4 regions of the Pseudarthrobacter sp. 05T312 genome follow, and region 4 is predicted to be linked to each of the others. Evidence: riboswitches for the same ligand, from Rfam matches in the RefSeq annotation. Region 4 holds a riboswitch; each other region holds the start of a gene.
The links. Region 4 has a riboswitch for thiamine pyrophosphate ahead of thiC (phosphomethylpyrimidine synthase ThiC). Riboswitches for the same ligand answer to the same signal wherever they lie in the genome.

Region 1 (3,635 bases), on a different contig from region 4:
CGGTCTCCAGCGCCTCCCGGGCAAGCTCCGCCGTGAGGACGGCATCCCTGGCCGTGAAGCAGCCTGCAGTGTTGGGCAGCACGCGGATCCCGTGGTCCACCAACAGCTGGAACAGCGAGCCGGTTTCCGCGGTGGAGTACCGGCGCATGGCCACGGTGGTCAGGGCGGTGCCGGAGGCCAGGAGTGCAGCGCCCAGGCCGTCCAGGCTGGGTGCCCCGCCGGTGCCCATGATCAGCCGGGATCCGAGGGCGACGCCGTCAATCACCAGGGCGTCGGCGGCGCCGGGATTCCCGGCCGGGTTGATGGTGCTGGTTTCGGTCATGGTGTCAGCCTCCCTGTACTGCCGTGACAAGTTCAATGTCGTCGCCCTCGGCGAGCGCCGTGGCGAACCATTGGCTCCGCGGCACCACCTGGGCATTATGGGCGACGGCGACCCCCAGCTTCCCGCCGTCCGTCGCCTGGCCGTTGGGTGCCAGCGGGCGTCCGGTGACCTGGCTGACGAGCGTGGTGATGGAGGTGCCGTCCGCCACCGTGTGGGTGTTTCCGTTCAGGGTGATGTTCACGCTGTCTCCTTGATGTGGTGGTTTGTGCCGGCGGCGGCCGGACGCGAGAAGCGCTCCGGGCTGAAAGGCGCCCAGCGCGGGTCGGCATGCCCCTCCAGCAACCCGGCGCAGATGGCCGCGGCCGCGGGAGTGAGCAGCACCCCGTGCCGGAAGAACCCGGTGGCGATGATGAGTCCCGGGACGTGCCCGGCCTGATTGCCGGCGGATCCGTCGGCCGCCGGCACACGGCCCAGCAGCGGTGCATTGTCGGGGGTTCCGGGCCGGGCCCGGGCGGTGCACTCGAGCAGTTCCAGTTCGGCGACGGCGGGAACCAGCGCCTGGGCATCGCGCAGCAGCTGGTAGACGCCTCCGGCGCTCACGGCATCGGACAGGGCGTCCTCGCGCTGGGTGGCTCCGATGACCACGGTTCCGTCCTGCCGGGGAACGATGTAGACGGGGACGCCGTGCACCAGCCCGCGCACGGTGGACGTCACCAGGGGCTGGAGGTGAGGCGGAACGGCGAGGCGGAGGATGTCGCCGTGTACCGGGCGCAGGGGCAGGTCGAGGCCGCCGGGCAGGCCGCCAAGGTCCCCTGCCTGCAGGCCGTTGGCCACAATGGTCTCCGTTGCCAGGACGGTGCCGCCACCGGCAAGGGAGGTGCCGACGACGCTTCCGCCCTCCCACAGCAGTCCGCCAGCCCGGTCCGGCACGGCATACCCATCCACCGCCCCTGCCGCGGCCAGGCCAGGCTTCCCGCGGACGGCGCCGGCGAGGGCCCGCCGCAGGGCAGCCACCAGGCGGCGCGGATCTACCTGGTGGTCCGCGGGAGTGTCCAGGGCGCAGGCGATGGCGGGGCTGAGGAGCGGCTCGCGTTGGCGGGCTTCCCTCACCGTCAGGGGTTCCACGGCAAGTCCGTTGGCCTGCTGTACGGCGCGGAGGTCCATCAGGGCGCGGCGGTCCGCGGCGTCGGCACCCACGGCGAGTGTCGGCGTCGTCAGGTATCCGGAATCCGCGCCGGTGGCTCCTGCGATGCCTGCGGCGAAACCGGGCCAGCGGGAGGACGCGTCAAGCATCAGTTCCAGGAGGTCCTCCTCCTGGTAGTGCAGTTCGCTGACGGGGGCCAGCATCCCTGCGGCGGCCCAGCTTGCGCCGCTTCCGGGTGCGTCATCGATCAGGGCCACGGAGCGGCCGGAGCACTGCGCCTCCCAGGCGATGCCATGGCCCACCACCCCGCCGCCGATGACGGCGACGTCTGCGTGGACCGTGGAACGGGGAGCACCGGGCGGCCCGGCGCGATGGTCAACGGGGGTGCTCATATGGTTCCTTCCCTACGCCGGCATTAACCGGATCAGGTCAAGCGGTCGGCTCTGACGCCCTCTCAGCCCGGCGCTTTGTGACAGCTGCCGCGGGCTCCCGCAGTACCAGCCCAGTTTAGAGGAACTAGGCTTGCAGGCATGAATGTGTCCGCTTCCTCCCTGCCCCCGGGCCCCCACGCTCCAGCAATCCCGGCCGGCACGGCCGAAGTTGCCAACGCGGGCCACAACGATGCCCTGAAGGCAGCCCGCCTGTACCTGTGCACCGATGCGCGCGCTGCGCGCGGCGACTTTGCGGAGTTCGTGGACGCCGCGTTTGCCGGGGGCGTGGACATCATCCAGCTGCGCGACAAGACCATCGAGGCCGCCGAGGAACTGGACCTCCTGGCGGCCTTGAAGGAGACGGCGGTGCGGCACGGGAAACTCTGGGCCGTCAATGACCGCGCCGATATCGCCGTGCTGTCCGGGGCACCGGTGTTCCACATCGGCCAAAAGGACCTTCCGCTGGCTGCGGCGCGCACCCTGGTCAACGGCAACGCCGCCATCGGCCTCTCCAGCCACACCACGGGCCAGGTCGACGCGGCCCTCGCGGCAACCGGCGGCCCGTCCGGTCTGGACTATTTCTGCGTGGGGCCGGTGTGGGCCACACCCACCAAACCCGGCAGGGCCGCCGTCGGGCCTGAACTGGTGCAGTACGCCGCCGGCGCCTCCGGGCAGGCCGGGGATCCCGTCCCGTGGTTTGCCATCGGCGGCATCGACCACGGAAACGTCCGCGAGGTGGTGGAGGCCGGTGCCCGCCGCATCGTGGTGGTGCGCGCCATCACAGAGGCCCCCGACCCCGCAGCAGCCGCAGCCTCGCTCCTCGGCGCGCTGGACGGCTGAGCCTGCATAATCCCGGGACTTGGGGCTACGCTGAATTTTGTGTCACATCATCGGTTGGCCCCCAACGTCCATGACCACAGGAACGCCCTGGAAGAGGCGTTGGGCCTGCTGCGGACCGAGCTTGAGCTGCCGGGCCCGTACCCTGCCGACGCTGTGGAAGACGCCCGGGCCGCCGTCGCGGCGTTGAAGCTGCCTTCCTACGACCTGACCGCCGTCGAATTCGTCACCATCGATCCGGCATCCTCCACGGACCTGGACCAGGCAGTCTTCATCGAACCCGACGGCAACGGCTACCGCGTCCTGTACGCCATCGCCGACGTCCCTGCATTCGTTGCACCGGGTGGCCCGCTGGACGCCGAAACCCGGCGCCGCGGCCAGACGTTCTACGCCCCGGACGGGCGGATCCCGCTGCATCCGGAGGTGATCAGCGAGGGGGCCGGGAGCCTGCTCCCGGGCCAGGAGTGTTCGGCTTTCGTCTGGGACTTCACGCTCGACGGCGACGCGACGGTGCTGAGCGTGGGTGTCCGGCGGGCGCGGATCCGCAGCCGCGACAAGCTCAGCTACAAGGGCGCCCAGGCCGACCTCGACGCCGGGACCGCCCCTCCCGTCCTTCGGCTGCTCCGCGAGGTGGGACTGAAGCGGGTGGCACTGGAACGGGCGCGTGAAGGCGCCAGCCTGAACATGCCCGAGCAGGAAATCGTCCAGCTGCCGGACGGCGGCTACCGGATCGACGCCGTTCCGCAGCTTCCTGTCGAGGACTGGAACGCCCAGATTTCGTTGATGACCGGAATGGCCGCCGCGCAGCTCATGCTGGAGGGCAAAGTGGGCATCCTGCGCACCATGCCCGCCCCTGACGAACGGTCGCTGCGGCACTTCCGGCTGCAGACCGAGGTGCTCG
Region 2 (3,635 bases), on a different contig from region 4:
GCGGGCCACTGCGTTGCGGACCTCCAGCACGCCGTCCGGGTCCAGGTTGGCGGTGGGCTCGTCCAGCAGGATCAGGCCGGGGCGCATCGCCAGGATGCCGGCGAGCGCCAGGCGCTGCTTTTGGCCGCCGGACAGGGCCGACGTCGGGTGGTCCAGCGGGAGGTGGGAGAGTCCGACGTCGGCAAGCGCCGCGTGCACGCGCGGCCAGATCGCGTCGCGGGGCACGGCGAGGTTTTCGGCGCCGAAGGCGACGTCGTCCCCCACCCGGGAAAGGACCACCTGCGTTTCGGGGTCCTGCTGCATCAGCCCGGCGCGGCCGCGCCGGGCACGGGGCGCGGCTCCGTCCACCAGGAGCGAACCGGACTCGTCGGCGTCGCCTGCCTCGCCGTCGTCGTTGATGTCTCCCAGGACGCCGGCCAGCGCATGCAGCAGCGTGGACTTCCCGGCGCCGGAGGGCCCGAGCAGGAGCACCCGCTCCCCCGGGGCGATGTCCAGGTCAAGGCCGTGGACGGCGGGTTTGGGCCGGCCGGCATGCCGCCAGCCCCAGCCACGGGCGGTGACGGCGGCGGGGCGGACCGCGCCGGAGTCCTGGGAGGGTGCCATCAGGAGAAGACGGGCTCCGTTGCGGCCTTGCGGGACGCGAAGGAGCTCAGCACGCCGGTGCGTGCCAGGCCTCGGGTGGCCAGCCAGGCCAGGGCGCCCGCCAGGATGGCCCCGGAAATGGTGGTGAGGACGATGTAGGCCAGCTTGTCGGCGCCCGAGTAGGCGATGTTCCAGCCCCACGGTGCGAACGAATCATTCAGGCCGCAGAAGAATCCGGCCGCGGCGCCGGCCAGCAGCGATACGGGCAGGTTAAACTTCCGGTACACGAAGATTGCGAAGATGATTTCCGCGCCCAGCCCCTGGATGAAACCGGAGAAAAGGACCGAGGCGCCGTACTGGGAACCCATCAGCAGCTCGCCGGTGGCTGCGACGGTCTCGCAGAACAGGGCGGCCCCGGGCTTGCGGATGATGAGCATCCCCAGCACGCCGGGAATCATCCAGCCGCCGGCGAGCAGGCCGGTCAGGGGCGGGTAGGCGGCGTTCATGGGGGCGGACAGGGCGGCGGCACCCTGGTCCCAGGCCCAGAAAATGACGCCGCCCGCGATGGCCACCAGCGCGGCGACGACGATGTCCACGACGCGCCAGGACTTGCTGGTGGTCTTCTTGATTGCTGCAGTACTCATGTGATCCTCCTGGGAAACAGGAGGGGAAAGTGGACCCGGCCGGCGGCCTGTGGCCGTGGAACCGCGACACTTTGAGAACTCGACTCCCTTGCGCCGGTACTAACCGGATCAGGTTCGAGGGTCTGCGGCTGTCCGCACTCTCAGCGCCCACCTGCGGTGCCCGGCTAATGCCAGGTTGCCCGACGGCGGCGCTCCCCTGTCGTTTTTAGTGTTGCTTTTCGTGTGGGTAACGCTTGTTGTTGTGCCCTGTTGGGCGTGGTCAAGTTTACACCTGGCAGGGCTGGATTGCGGGCTGCGGGCGCCAATCCCCCGGATATGACCGGCTAGGCTGGGGGCAGTCCGTTTTCCGCCCGCAAGGAGTACCTGGAATGAACCTTCTCATCAAACTGCTCGGGACAGCCGTGAGCCTCGGCGCAGGCCTCGCCGGCACCAAGCTGGTCAATGCCATCTGGGAAAAGACCACCGGACAGAAGCCGCCCACCGGCAAGCACGAGGACGTACCCACCAGCCTGCGTTCCGCGCTGACCTTTGCGCTGATCTCGGCGTCGGTCAGTGCCATCATCCAGGTCCTGGCCAACCGCGGAACCCAGCGCGCCATCACCCGCTTCGCGAAGACCCAGGACATCGTCTAGCGTCCTGCCCTTGGCGTTACCGGCCGTCGTCGGGGCTGTCCTTCCGGGCAGTCTCGGCGGCGGCTTTTTGCACCACGGCTTCGAGTTCATCGGCGGTGAGCAGTTCCCGGTGCAGGTGCTTGGTGCGGTAGCCGGCACGGCCCACCATGTGGGCGGACACAGGCACCGTGAGCAACTGGAAGATCCACGCCACCACCAGGACCGGCCACACCCACCACGTCCGCATCTGCAGCCCGATGGCCGCCAGCAGCAGGAAGAGGCCCAGGACCTGGGGCTTCGTGGCGGCGTGCATGCGGCTCAGGAGGTCCGGGAACCGCAGCAGGCCTATCGAGGCACCCAGGGACATGAGGGCGCCCACCACCATGAACACGGCGGAGACGAGGTCGATCCAGGCGTCGGGGCCGGAGAAGTCAGGATTCATTGGGTTTGACCCTCCTGTCGGCCACGAACCTGGCCACGGTCACGGACCCAATGAACCCGATGATGGAGATGGCCACCACCAGCATCAGGTTGTTCAGGTGCCGGTTCACTGCCATATCGATGCACAGCGCCCCGGCCAGGATGGCGAGCAGCACATCCGCAGCCAGCACCCGGTCCAGCAGCGACGGGCCACGGGCGATACGGATAATGGCACCGGCGGCCGCCAGCGAAAAAATGACGGCTGTGACAGCCAGGACAACGTGCATCATGCGCTGGCCTCCATACGGACCTCTTCGAGTTCATCCGCGGTGCCCATGATGCGGATCAGGCCCGCTTCAATGGAACGGACCTCGTTCCGGAGGCCCTCCACGTCCTTCTCGGAGGTGATGTTGAGTGCGTGCAGGTACAGGGTGGACGTGGAACGGTCCACCTCAACCACCAGGGAGCCCGGGATCAGGGAAATCACGTGTCCCGTGGCAGTGACGATCAGGTCCTGGTGGCTGCGCAGCTTGACCGCGACCACGGCATTGGTCACCTTGGGGCCGCGGACCGCTGCCAGGTACAGGACCTGGGCGCTGGCCACCACCACCTTGCCCACGAAGGCCAGCGCAAAAGGCACGGCGTAGAGGATATTGAACCGGCCACTGAGTTCCACCGGCGGGAGGTAGAAGAGCCGGGCCACGCCAACGGCCAGCAGGGCCCCGAAGAGGAGGTTGCCGGGGCTGAAATCCTGCCAGAGGGCGCCCCACACAACCACCAGCCAGACCAGGAGCGGCAGTTCCTGGCGCAGCGAAATGCGTTTGCGGCTCATCGTCCTCCTCCCACGGCGGTGGCGGCGGGAACGGCGGTAGCCTCACCCAGCACCGCCTGGATGTACGGCGTCCGGTCAAGCATGTCCCGGGCTGCCCGGTCGGAAAGAGCGAACAATGGTCCGGCGAAGACGGTCAGGGCGACACCGAGCACCACGAGGCCGGCCGTGGAACCCACCATGGTCCGCGGCAGGAGGGTCACGGTGTTGTTCACCTTGGCTCCCGGACCGGAAACCCTCGCGGCAGGAGGGGCAAGGAGCACAGGGTCCGGGTGCTCGGCGTCCTCCGGCTTCCGCCAGAACGCGCGGTTCCACACCCTGGCGATGGCCAGCAGCGTCAGGAGGCTGGTGACCACGCCGCCGATCACCAGTGCGTAGGCCAGCGGAGTGCCCAGCTCCACGCCGGCCTGCAGCAGGCCTACCTTGCCCAGGAACCCGGAGAACGGCGGGATGCCGGCCAGGTTCATGCCGGGGATGAAGAACAGCAGCGCCAGCATGGGTGAGAGCTTGGCGAGTCCGCCGAGCCGGTCCACGGACGAGCTGCCGCCA
Region 3 (3,635 bases), on a different contig from region 4:
CCTGCGCCGCCTGGTGGAGTGCCTGGGCCGGGACCGGACCAAGCACCAGGTTGCCGAAGTGACCTCACTCGGCCTGGTCCAGATGACCCGCAAGCGCATGGGCACCGGCCTGCTCGAAGTGTTCGGCGAGCAGTGCGAGGCCTGCGCCGGCCGGGGCGTCGTGACCCATGACGATCCCGTGGAGCACCGCCGGGCCAACATCGTGGCGGCCGAGCACCACGTCCAGCGCACCGACAACCGGCCCGAAGCCCGGGCGGAAACGCGCCCGGAAGCGCAGCGGAACGACAACGGCCAGCCCGGTGTCCGGACCGAACGCAAGCGGCGGCGCGGACGCGGCGGCCAGCAGCCCGAGGCTGCCCCGGCACCTGCCGTGCATGTCCACACCGTCCAGCCGGACCCGTCCGACGCCGAGCGGCACGCCAAGGCGGAGGCCACCAGGCTTGCCCTCGCAAACATCGCCGCTGCCGCCCATGCAGCCCACCTGCACGACGACGAGGTGGCGGCAGCCCGGCAGGTGCCGTCCGTGGAGCCTGCGCCGGTACCCGTTGAGGAGACGCACGACGCCGATGCCCCGGCACGTCCCGCAGCCGTCCTCACGTTCGGCGGCGAGGAAGTCCCTCTTCCGTTCGTGGAGCACGCCGGGGAACAGCATCCGAAGCCTGCCCTGACGCTGGACCGGCTTGCGGAAGCATTCGCCCACCTGGGCCAGCCGGCTTCCCCCGTGGAGAACGCCCCTGCCAGGCAGGCAGAGGCCGTGCAGGCAGCAGGAGAGGTCGCGCCGGAAGGGCAGGCCGACGGCGGGACGGCAGAAGGCCGCGCCGGTGCCGCTCCTGAGGCGTCGCCTGAAAAGGACTATTCGGACCACACGCTGGAGCAGTCCCGGCAACGCCGGCCCCGGCGCCACCGGGCCGCCAGCCGTGCCCAGGGTTCCGCCAACGAGACCGCTGTCCAGCACCATGAAAACGTCCAGGCTGATGCCGGTGGGCACTCGCACGCAGCCAAGGCCCCCGAACCGGCGAAGGACCAGCCGGAACCGCGCAAGGCGGCCGAGGAACCCATCATCCTCGGCGTCGGGGTGCCTGCCTCGGAACTCTAGCCACAGGAGCGTCCAGCCAGGAATCCCCGTCCTGCGCATCGGTCCACCGGGATTTCCGGGTGGACCGTGCGGGGCGGGGATTCCTGCTGTTCCGGGGCGGTCTATTCTGCGGCGGCCGTTGTCACCCTTTTCCCCGGCTGCGGCGCACGGGCTAGGGTAGGAACCGACACGGGGTGCCGCGCAGCAGGCCGGCTGAGATCCAGACCCGTTGAACCTGTCCGGCTAGTACCGGCGAAGGGATGTCTCTTGTCTTCGACCCTTTCCATGCCCCTGCCAGCTGCCTCCTCCGTCCGCACCGGGCTGCCCACCGGCCGGGACGTCCCGCGGGTCCTGTCCATCGCCGGCTCCGACCCGTCCGGGGGCGCAGGCATCCAGGCCGACCTGAAAAGCATTGCCGCCCACGGCGGATACGGCATGGCTGCCATTACCGCCCTGACGGCACAGAACACCCGCGGCGTGCAGTCCGTCCACGTTCCTCCCGTGGCTTTCCTCGCCCAGCAGCTGGACGCGGTCAGCGATGACATCTCGATCGACGCCGTCAAGATCGGCATGCTGGGGGACGAGGCCGTGATCCGCACCGTCCGGCACTGGCTGGAGAAGGTCCGTCCCGCCGTCGTGGTCCTGGACCCGGTCATGGTGGCCACCAGCGGCGACAGGCTGCTGGAGGAGTCCGCCGAGGCCGCGCTCCGGGACCTGCTGCCCCTGGCCAACCTCATCACTCCCAACCTGCCGGAGCTTGCCATGCTGGTGGGTGCGGACCCTGCCGACAGCTGGGCGGCCGCGCTGGAGCAGGGGCGGCACCTGGCGGACGCCACCGGCGCCACCATCCTGGTCAAGGGCGGTCACCTGGCGGGTGCGGACTGCCCGGATGCGCTGGTCAATACGGCTGGCCTCCTCGCACAGGAAGTGGTGGAGGTGCCGGGAAACCGCATCAACACCCGCAACAGCCACGGCACCGGCTGTTCCCTGTCTTCCGCGATGGCCACCGTCCAGGCTCGCTTGGGCGACTGGGAGGCATCCCTCCGGACGGTCAAGCCATGGCTGGCAGGCGCCCTTGAAAACTCGGAGCAGCTCGAGGTGGGCCAGGGAAACGGGCCGGTGCACCACTTCCACCATGTGCGGCCTGCCCCCGCGGAAGGCGGCTTCGCTGCACGGCTCTGGGCAGAAGCCCAACAGGACCTCGCGGACATCTACGCCCTGGACTTCATTCACGGCCTGGCCGCCGGGGACCTTCCCGAGAAGGACTTCGCCTACTACCTGGCCCAGGATGCCCTGTACCTGAACGGATACTCCCGGGTGTTGGCCCGCGCCAGCGCCCTGGCTCCCTCGGAAGCGGAACAGCTGTTCTGGGCCGGGTCCTCGCAGCAGTGCCTGGAGGTGGAGTCGGAACTGCACCGTTCCTGGCTCAGCACCCGGCCCGCCCAGAACGGCCTCGGCCCCGTCACCAAGGCCTACGTGGACCACCTCACCGCAGCGTCGGCGTCGGGCAGCTACGCCGTCCTGGCCGCCGCCGTCCTTCCCTGCTTCTGGCTCTACGCCGAGGTGGGCGAAAAGCTGCACGGCCAGTTTGTTGCCTCCTTGGAGCCGGAGGGGCACGCCTACGCGGCCTGGCTGCGGACGTATGCCGACGAAGGATTTGCCGAAGCAACGCGCCGCGCCATCGCCATCGTGGACGCAGCTGGCCGGAAGGCCTCGGACGCCGAGCGGGAGGCCATGGTGACCGCGTTCAAGCAGTCCTGCCGCCTGGAAGTGGAATTCTTCGACGCGCCGAGGCTCCATTCCTGACTCCTGCGGGCAGCACCGCCGCTATGATGGAGTTCATGGTTGCGGTGCTGCCTGCCGGAGTGTGGTTACTACCACACCCGGGCCGCCGGAACCAGCCTCATTTGCGGCCGTAGATGGATTTAGCGTATTCTAGATCTTCGGTGCTTACGCCAACACTTGGGTTATGACCCCACGGCGTTGAGGCACAGCGGGAACCCTGACTTTTTTGAGTCGGTTCCGCACGCAAATTTTGTAATAAACGTCGAGAGAAGTGAGTTCCCAAGTGGTGTACGCGATTGTCCGCGCAGGCGGCCGCCAAGAGAAGGTTTCCGTTGGAGACTTCGTTACCCTGAACCGCGTCGCCGGTGGAGCCGGCAGCACCATCGAGCTGCCCGCACTGCTCCTGGTTGATGGTGACAAGGTCACCTCCGCCGCCGCTGACCTGGCCAAGGTAACTGTTACGGCTGAAATCCTCCAGGACCTGCGTGGTCCTAAGATTGTCATCCAGAAGTTCAAGAACAAGACCGGCTACAAGAAGCGCCAGGGTCACCGCCAGGAACTGACCAAGGTCAAGATCACCGGCATTAAGTAACCACCGGTTACTGTTCAGGTATTTCAACAGATTCCCCAGAATTTAGAGGCAGGCATTTCAGATGGCACATAAAAAGGGCGCGAGCTCCACTCGCAACGGTCGCGATTCCAACGCTCAGTACCTCGGCGTCAAGCGCTTCGGCGGCCAGGTCGTTTCCGCAGGCGAGATCATCGTCCGCCAGCG
Region 4 (3,635 bases):
CCCAGCACCACGTGCTCCAGGGCCGTAATGGTCTCCCGCGCCGCCCGCGGGTCTTCCCGGCACACGACGACGTCGGCGCGGGCCCCTTCCTCCACTCCGTCCGCTCCCAGCCACGTTCGTGCTGCCCAGCAGGCGGAGTCGAGGGCCGCGTCCATGGGCAGGCCGGCGCCGTGCAGGGCCAGGATTTCGTCCGTGATCCTGCCGTGCCGGATCACGCTGCCGGCGTCGGTACCGGCAAAAATGCGGACCCCCGCGGCATGGGCTTCCGCCACCCGCTCCATCCTGCGTTCCCAGAGGGCGCGCATGTGGGCGGCATACCGCGGGAACTTGGGCTCCGCCTGCGCAGCAATGTCGGGGAAGGTGGCGATATTGATGAGCGTGGGCACGATCGGTACACCTTGCTCCACGAACCGGGGCACGTGGCGGGGCAGCAGCCCGGTAGCGTGCTCGACGCAGTCAATGCCTGCGTCCAGCACCTGGTCCAGGGTGTCTTCGGCGAAGCAGTGCGCTGTCACCCGGGCCCCTTCGTCGTGTGCGGCCCGGACGGCATCGCGTACGACGTCGGCAGGAAACGACGGCGACAAGTCGCCTGCGCCGCGGTCAATCCAGTCCCCCACGAGCTTGACCCAGCCGTCGCCGTCGCGCGCCTGCTTGCGGACGGCCTCCACGAGGCCCCCGGGCTCCACTTCCTCGGCGAACCCCCGCAGGTAGCGGCGCGTCCGGGCGATATGGCGCCCGGCCCGGATCAACACCGGGAAGTCCCTGCCGCCCTGCATCCAGCGGGTATCTGCCGGCGAACCCGCGTCCCGGACCAGCAAGGTTCCGGCGTTGAGGTCCGCGCGCGCCTGGTCCCTGGCGGCCGCGGGTTCGACCGGACCAGCGGCACCCAGCCCAATGTGGCAGTGCGCGTCCACGAAGCCCGGGAGCACCCAGCCGTCCAAAATCCGGTCCGGAGCAGCCGCCGGCCTGCTGAACGTAAGCCTGCCGTCCACGGACCAGAGCCCGTGCCGCACCCTGTCCGGTGCAGTGAGGACGGGGCCTCGGAAGTGGATGATGTCTGCCATGGGGCTCCTTTCGATGCCCGGTCAGGCTAGCACCGGAATTATGACAAGGGCGCTCCAGGTGCCTGTGGTAGCTTCGTTCCTGACCACACGGGTGCCCTTGCAGGGGCTGAGATCGGGCTGACGCAGCCTGCGACCGTTGAACCTGTCCGGGTAATGCCGGCGAAGGAAGTGAGTATTCCCTTGAGTACGCAAAACACCCAGTTGAACCCTGCCCTCCAACCGTCCGACGGGGAGCCCGGCGACGCTTCAGTGCCGCCGGTAACCCAGTCGCTGAAGTCGCATTCACTCGCCTACGTTGCGGATGAGGCGTCCGGGATCCGGGTACCGGTGACCGAAATTGCCCTTGAGCCGTCCCCCAACGGCCAGCCGAACGCACCCTTCCGGACCTACCGGACCGCCGGACCCGGCAGCGACCCCGTCCGCGGCCTGCAGCCCTTCCGCTCCGAGTGGATCGCGGCACGGGCTGACACCGAGCCCTACGGCGGCCGGGAGCGCAACCTGCTCGACGACGGCCGCTCGGCCGTGCGCCGCGGCGCCGCCTCCGCGGAGTGGAAAGGTGCGCAGCCGGTGCCCCGCCGCGCCGTCGACGGCCGGACGGTGACGCAGATGCACTATGCCCGGCAGGGAATCGTCACGCAGGAAATGCGGTTCGTGGCCCTGCGCGAAAACTGCGATGTGGAGTTGGTGCGCAGCGAAGTGGCTGCCGGCCGCGCCATCATTCCCAACAACATCAACCATCCGGAATCCGAACCCATGATCATCGGCAAGGCCTTCCTGGTGAAGATCAACGCGAACATCGGCAACTCCGCCGTGACGAGTTCAATCGCCGAGGAAGTGGACAAGCTGCAGTGGGCCACCCAGTGGGGCGCCGACACCGTCATGGACCTCTCCACCGGCGACGACATCCACACCACGCGGGAGTGGATCCTCCGCAACTCCCCCGTGCCGATCGGGACGGTGCCGATCTACCAGGCGCTGGAAAAGGTCAACGGCGAGGCCAACGCCCTCACTTGGGAGATCTTCCGCGACACCGTGATCGAACAGTGCGAGCAGGGCGTGGACTACATGACCATCCACGCCGGCGTGCTGCTGCGGTATGTCCCGCTGACGGCCAACCGGGTGACCGGCATCGTCTCGCGCGGCGGCTCGATCATGGCCGGCTGGTGCCTGGCCCACCACCAGGAGAACTTCCTGTACACGCACTTCGATGAGCTCTGCGAAATCTTCGCCAAATACGACGTCGCCTTCTCGCTGGGCGACGGCCTCCGCCCCGGCTCCACGGCGGACGCCAACGACGCCGCCCAGTTCGCCGAACTGGACACCCTCGCCGAACTGACGCAGCGGGCCTGGGAATACGACGTGCAGGTGATGGTGGAAGGGCCAGGCCACGTTCCCTTCCACCTGGTCCGCGAGAACGTGGAGCGGCAGCAGGAACTGTGCAAGGGTGCGCCCTTCTATACCCTGGGGCCCCTGGTGACGGATGTGGCGCCGGGGTATGACCACATCACCTCGGCCATTGGCGCCACCGAAATCGCCCGGTACGGCACTGCCATGCTTTGCTACGTCACGCCGAAGGAACACCTGGGCCTGCCCAACAAGGACGACGTGAAAACGGGGGTGATCACCTACAAGATCGCAGCGCACGCCGCAGACCTGGCCAAGGGCCACCCCGGGGCGCATGAGCGCGATGATGCCCTGTCCAAGGCAAGGTTCGAGTTCCGCTGGCGTGACCAGTTCGCGCTGTCCTTGGACCCCGTGACCGCGGAGTCGTTCCACGATGAGACGCTGCCGGCCGAACCGGCCAAGACGGCGCACTTTTGTTCCATGTGTGGTCCGAAGTTCTGCTCCATGCGGATCAGCCAGGACATCCGGGACGAATACGGGTCCGCGGAGGCGCAGGCTGCGCTGGCGGACATGGCCTCCGGCATGCGGGAGAAGAGCGAGGAGTTCCTGGCAGCCGGCGGCAAGGTGTACCTGCCGGAGCTGCGGGTCCCCGCCGAAGGCTAGGACGCCCGGGCGGGCTGGCTCCTGCTGACCCCACTGATGAACTGGCGGATGGCCCGGTCCCCGTCCAGGGAGTCCTGGGGCCGGTGCCCTCCCGCGGCAACGCGGTGCAGGGCACCGGTTTCCCGGAGGTACCCGGCAATTTCCTCATAAAGCGGCTCCCACCCTCCGGTGAGCACCAGGGTGGGGACGCCCGGAACAATGTGCAGCGGCGCTTCCCACGAAGGCTCCTGGAGCCGCAGCCGCCGCGCGGACCGTTTCTCCTCGGCGGTGGCAGGCTGCTGGAGGTCGGTGGCGTAGATCCTGCGCACGAACTCGCGCTGGAAGTCGTCATCGCTGAGTTGGTGGCGGACGTCGAACAGTGGCTGCATCAGGCTGATGTGGGCGGCCGTGGCCGGCAGTTCCGCGGTCAGGGACAGGCAGGCGGGCTCCACCAGGGTCAGGGAAAAGACCAGGTCGGGGCGTTCAACGGCGGCCATCATGGCTGCGATGGCACCCTGGGCGTGTGCCACCACGTGTCCGCCGGCAGCGCCGCGGCCGTCGTCCCCCAGGGACCGCAGGATGATT

Region 1: linked by a shared signal. The riboswitch ahead of AC1DIP_RS03345 (FAD-dependent oxidoreductase) and the one ahead of thiC (phosphomethylpyrimidine synthase ThiC) in region 4 are both predicted to bind thiamine pyrophosphate.
Region 2: linked by a shared signal. The riboswitch ahead of AC1DIP_RS05640 (ECF transporter S component) and the one ahead of thiC (phosphomethylpyrimidine synthase ThiC) in region 4 are both predicted to bind thiamine pyrophosphate.
Region 3: linked by a shared signal. The riboswitch ahead of thiD (bifunctional hydroxymethylpyrimidine kinase/phosphomethylpyrimidine kinase) and the one ahead of thiC (phosphomethylpyrimidine synthase ThiC) in region 4 are both predicted to bind thiamine pyrophosphate.

The regions. Positions count from the first base shown of each region.
Region 1 covers NZ_JBFTLY010000001.1:656,775-660,409, reverse strand. The annotation lists gene AC1DIP_RS03355 (thiazole synthase) at 1-322, opposite strand, end outside; gene thiS (sulfur carrier protein ThiS) at 327-563, opposite strand; gene AC1DIP_RS03345 (FAD-dependent oxidoreductase) at 560-1,858, opposite strand; TPP riboswitch at 1,851-1,969, opposite strand; gene thiE (thiamine phosphate synthase) at 1,997-2,737, shown strand; gene AC1DIP_RS03335 (RNB domain-containing ribonuclease) at 2,777-3,635, shown strand, end outside.
Region 2 covers NZ_JBFTLY010000002.1:328,286-331,920, forward strand. The annotation lists gene AC1DIP_RS05635 (ABC transporter ATP-binding protein) at 1-603, opposite strand, end outside; gene AC1DIP_RS05640 (ECF transporter S component) at 603-1,226, opposite strand; TPP riboswitch at 1,294-1,434, opposite strand; gene AC1DIP_RS05645 (DUF4235 domain-containing protein) at 1,595-1,858, shown strand; gene mnhG (monovalent cation/H(+) antiporter subunit G) at 1,875-2,279, opposite strand; gene AC1DIP_RS05655 (MrpF/PhaF family protein) at 2,269-2,547, opposite strand; gene AC1DIP_RS05660 (Na+/H+ antiporter subunit E) at 2,544-3,089, opposite strand; gene AC1DIP_RS05665 (Na+/H+ antiporter subunit D) at 3,086-3,635, opposite strand, start outside.
Region 3 covers NZ_JBFTLY010000004.1:220,870-224,504, reverse strand. The annotation lists gene AC1DIP_RS08755 (Rne/Rng family ribonuclease) at 1-1,096, shown strand, start outside; TPP riboswitch at 1,256-1,353, shown strand; gene thiD (bifunctional hydroxymethylpyrimidine kinase/phosphomethylpyrimidine kinase) at 1,361-2,881, shown strand; gene rplU (50S ribosomal protein L21) at 3,144-3,452, shown strand; gene rpmA (50S ribosomal protein L27) at 3,514-3,635, shown strand, end outside.
Region 4 covers NZ_JBFTLY010000003.1:207,867-211,501, forward strand. The annotation lists gene AC1DIP_RS06990 (amidohydrolase family protein) at 1-1,064, opposite strand, end outside; TPP riboswitch at 1,142-1,249, shown strand; gene thiC (phosphomethylpyrimidine synthase ThiC) at 1,245-3,071, shown strand; gene AC1DIP_RS07000 (alpha/beta fold hydrolase) at 3,068-3,635, opposite strand, start outside.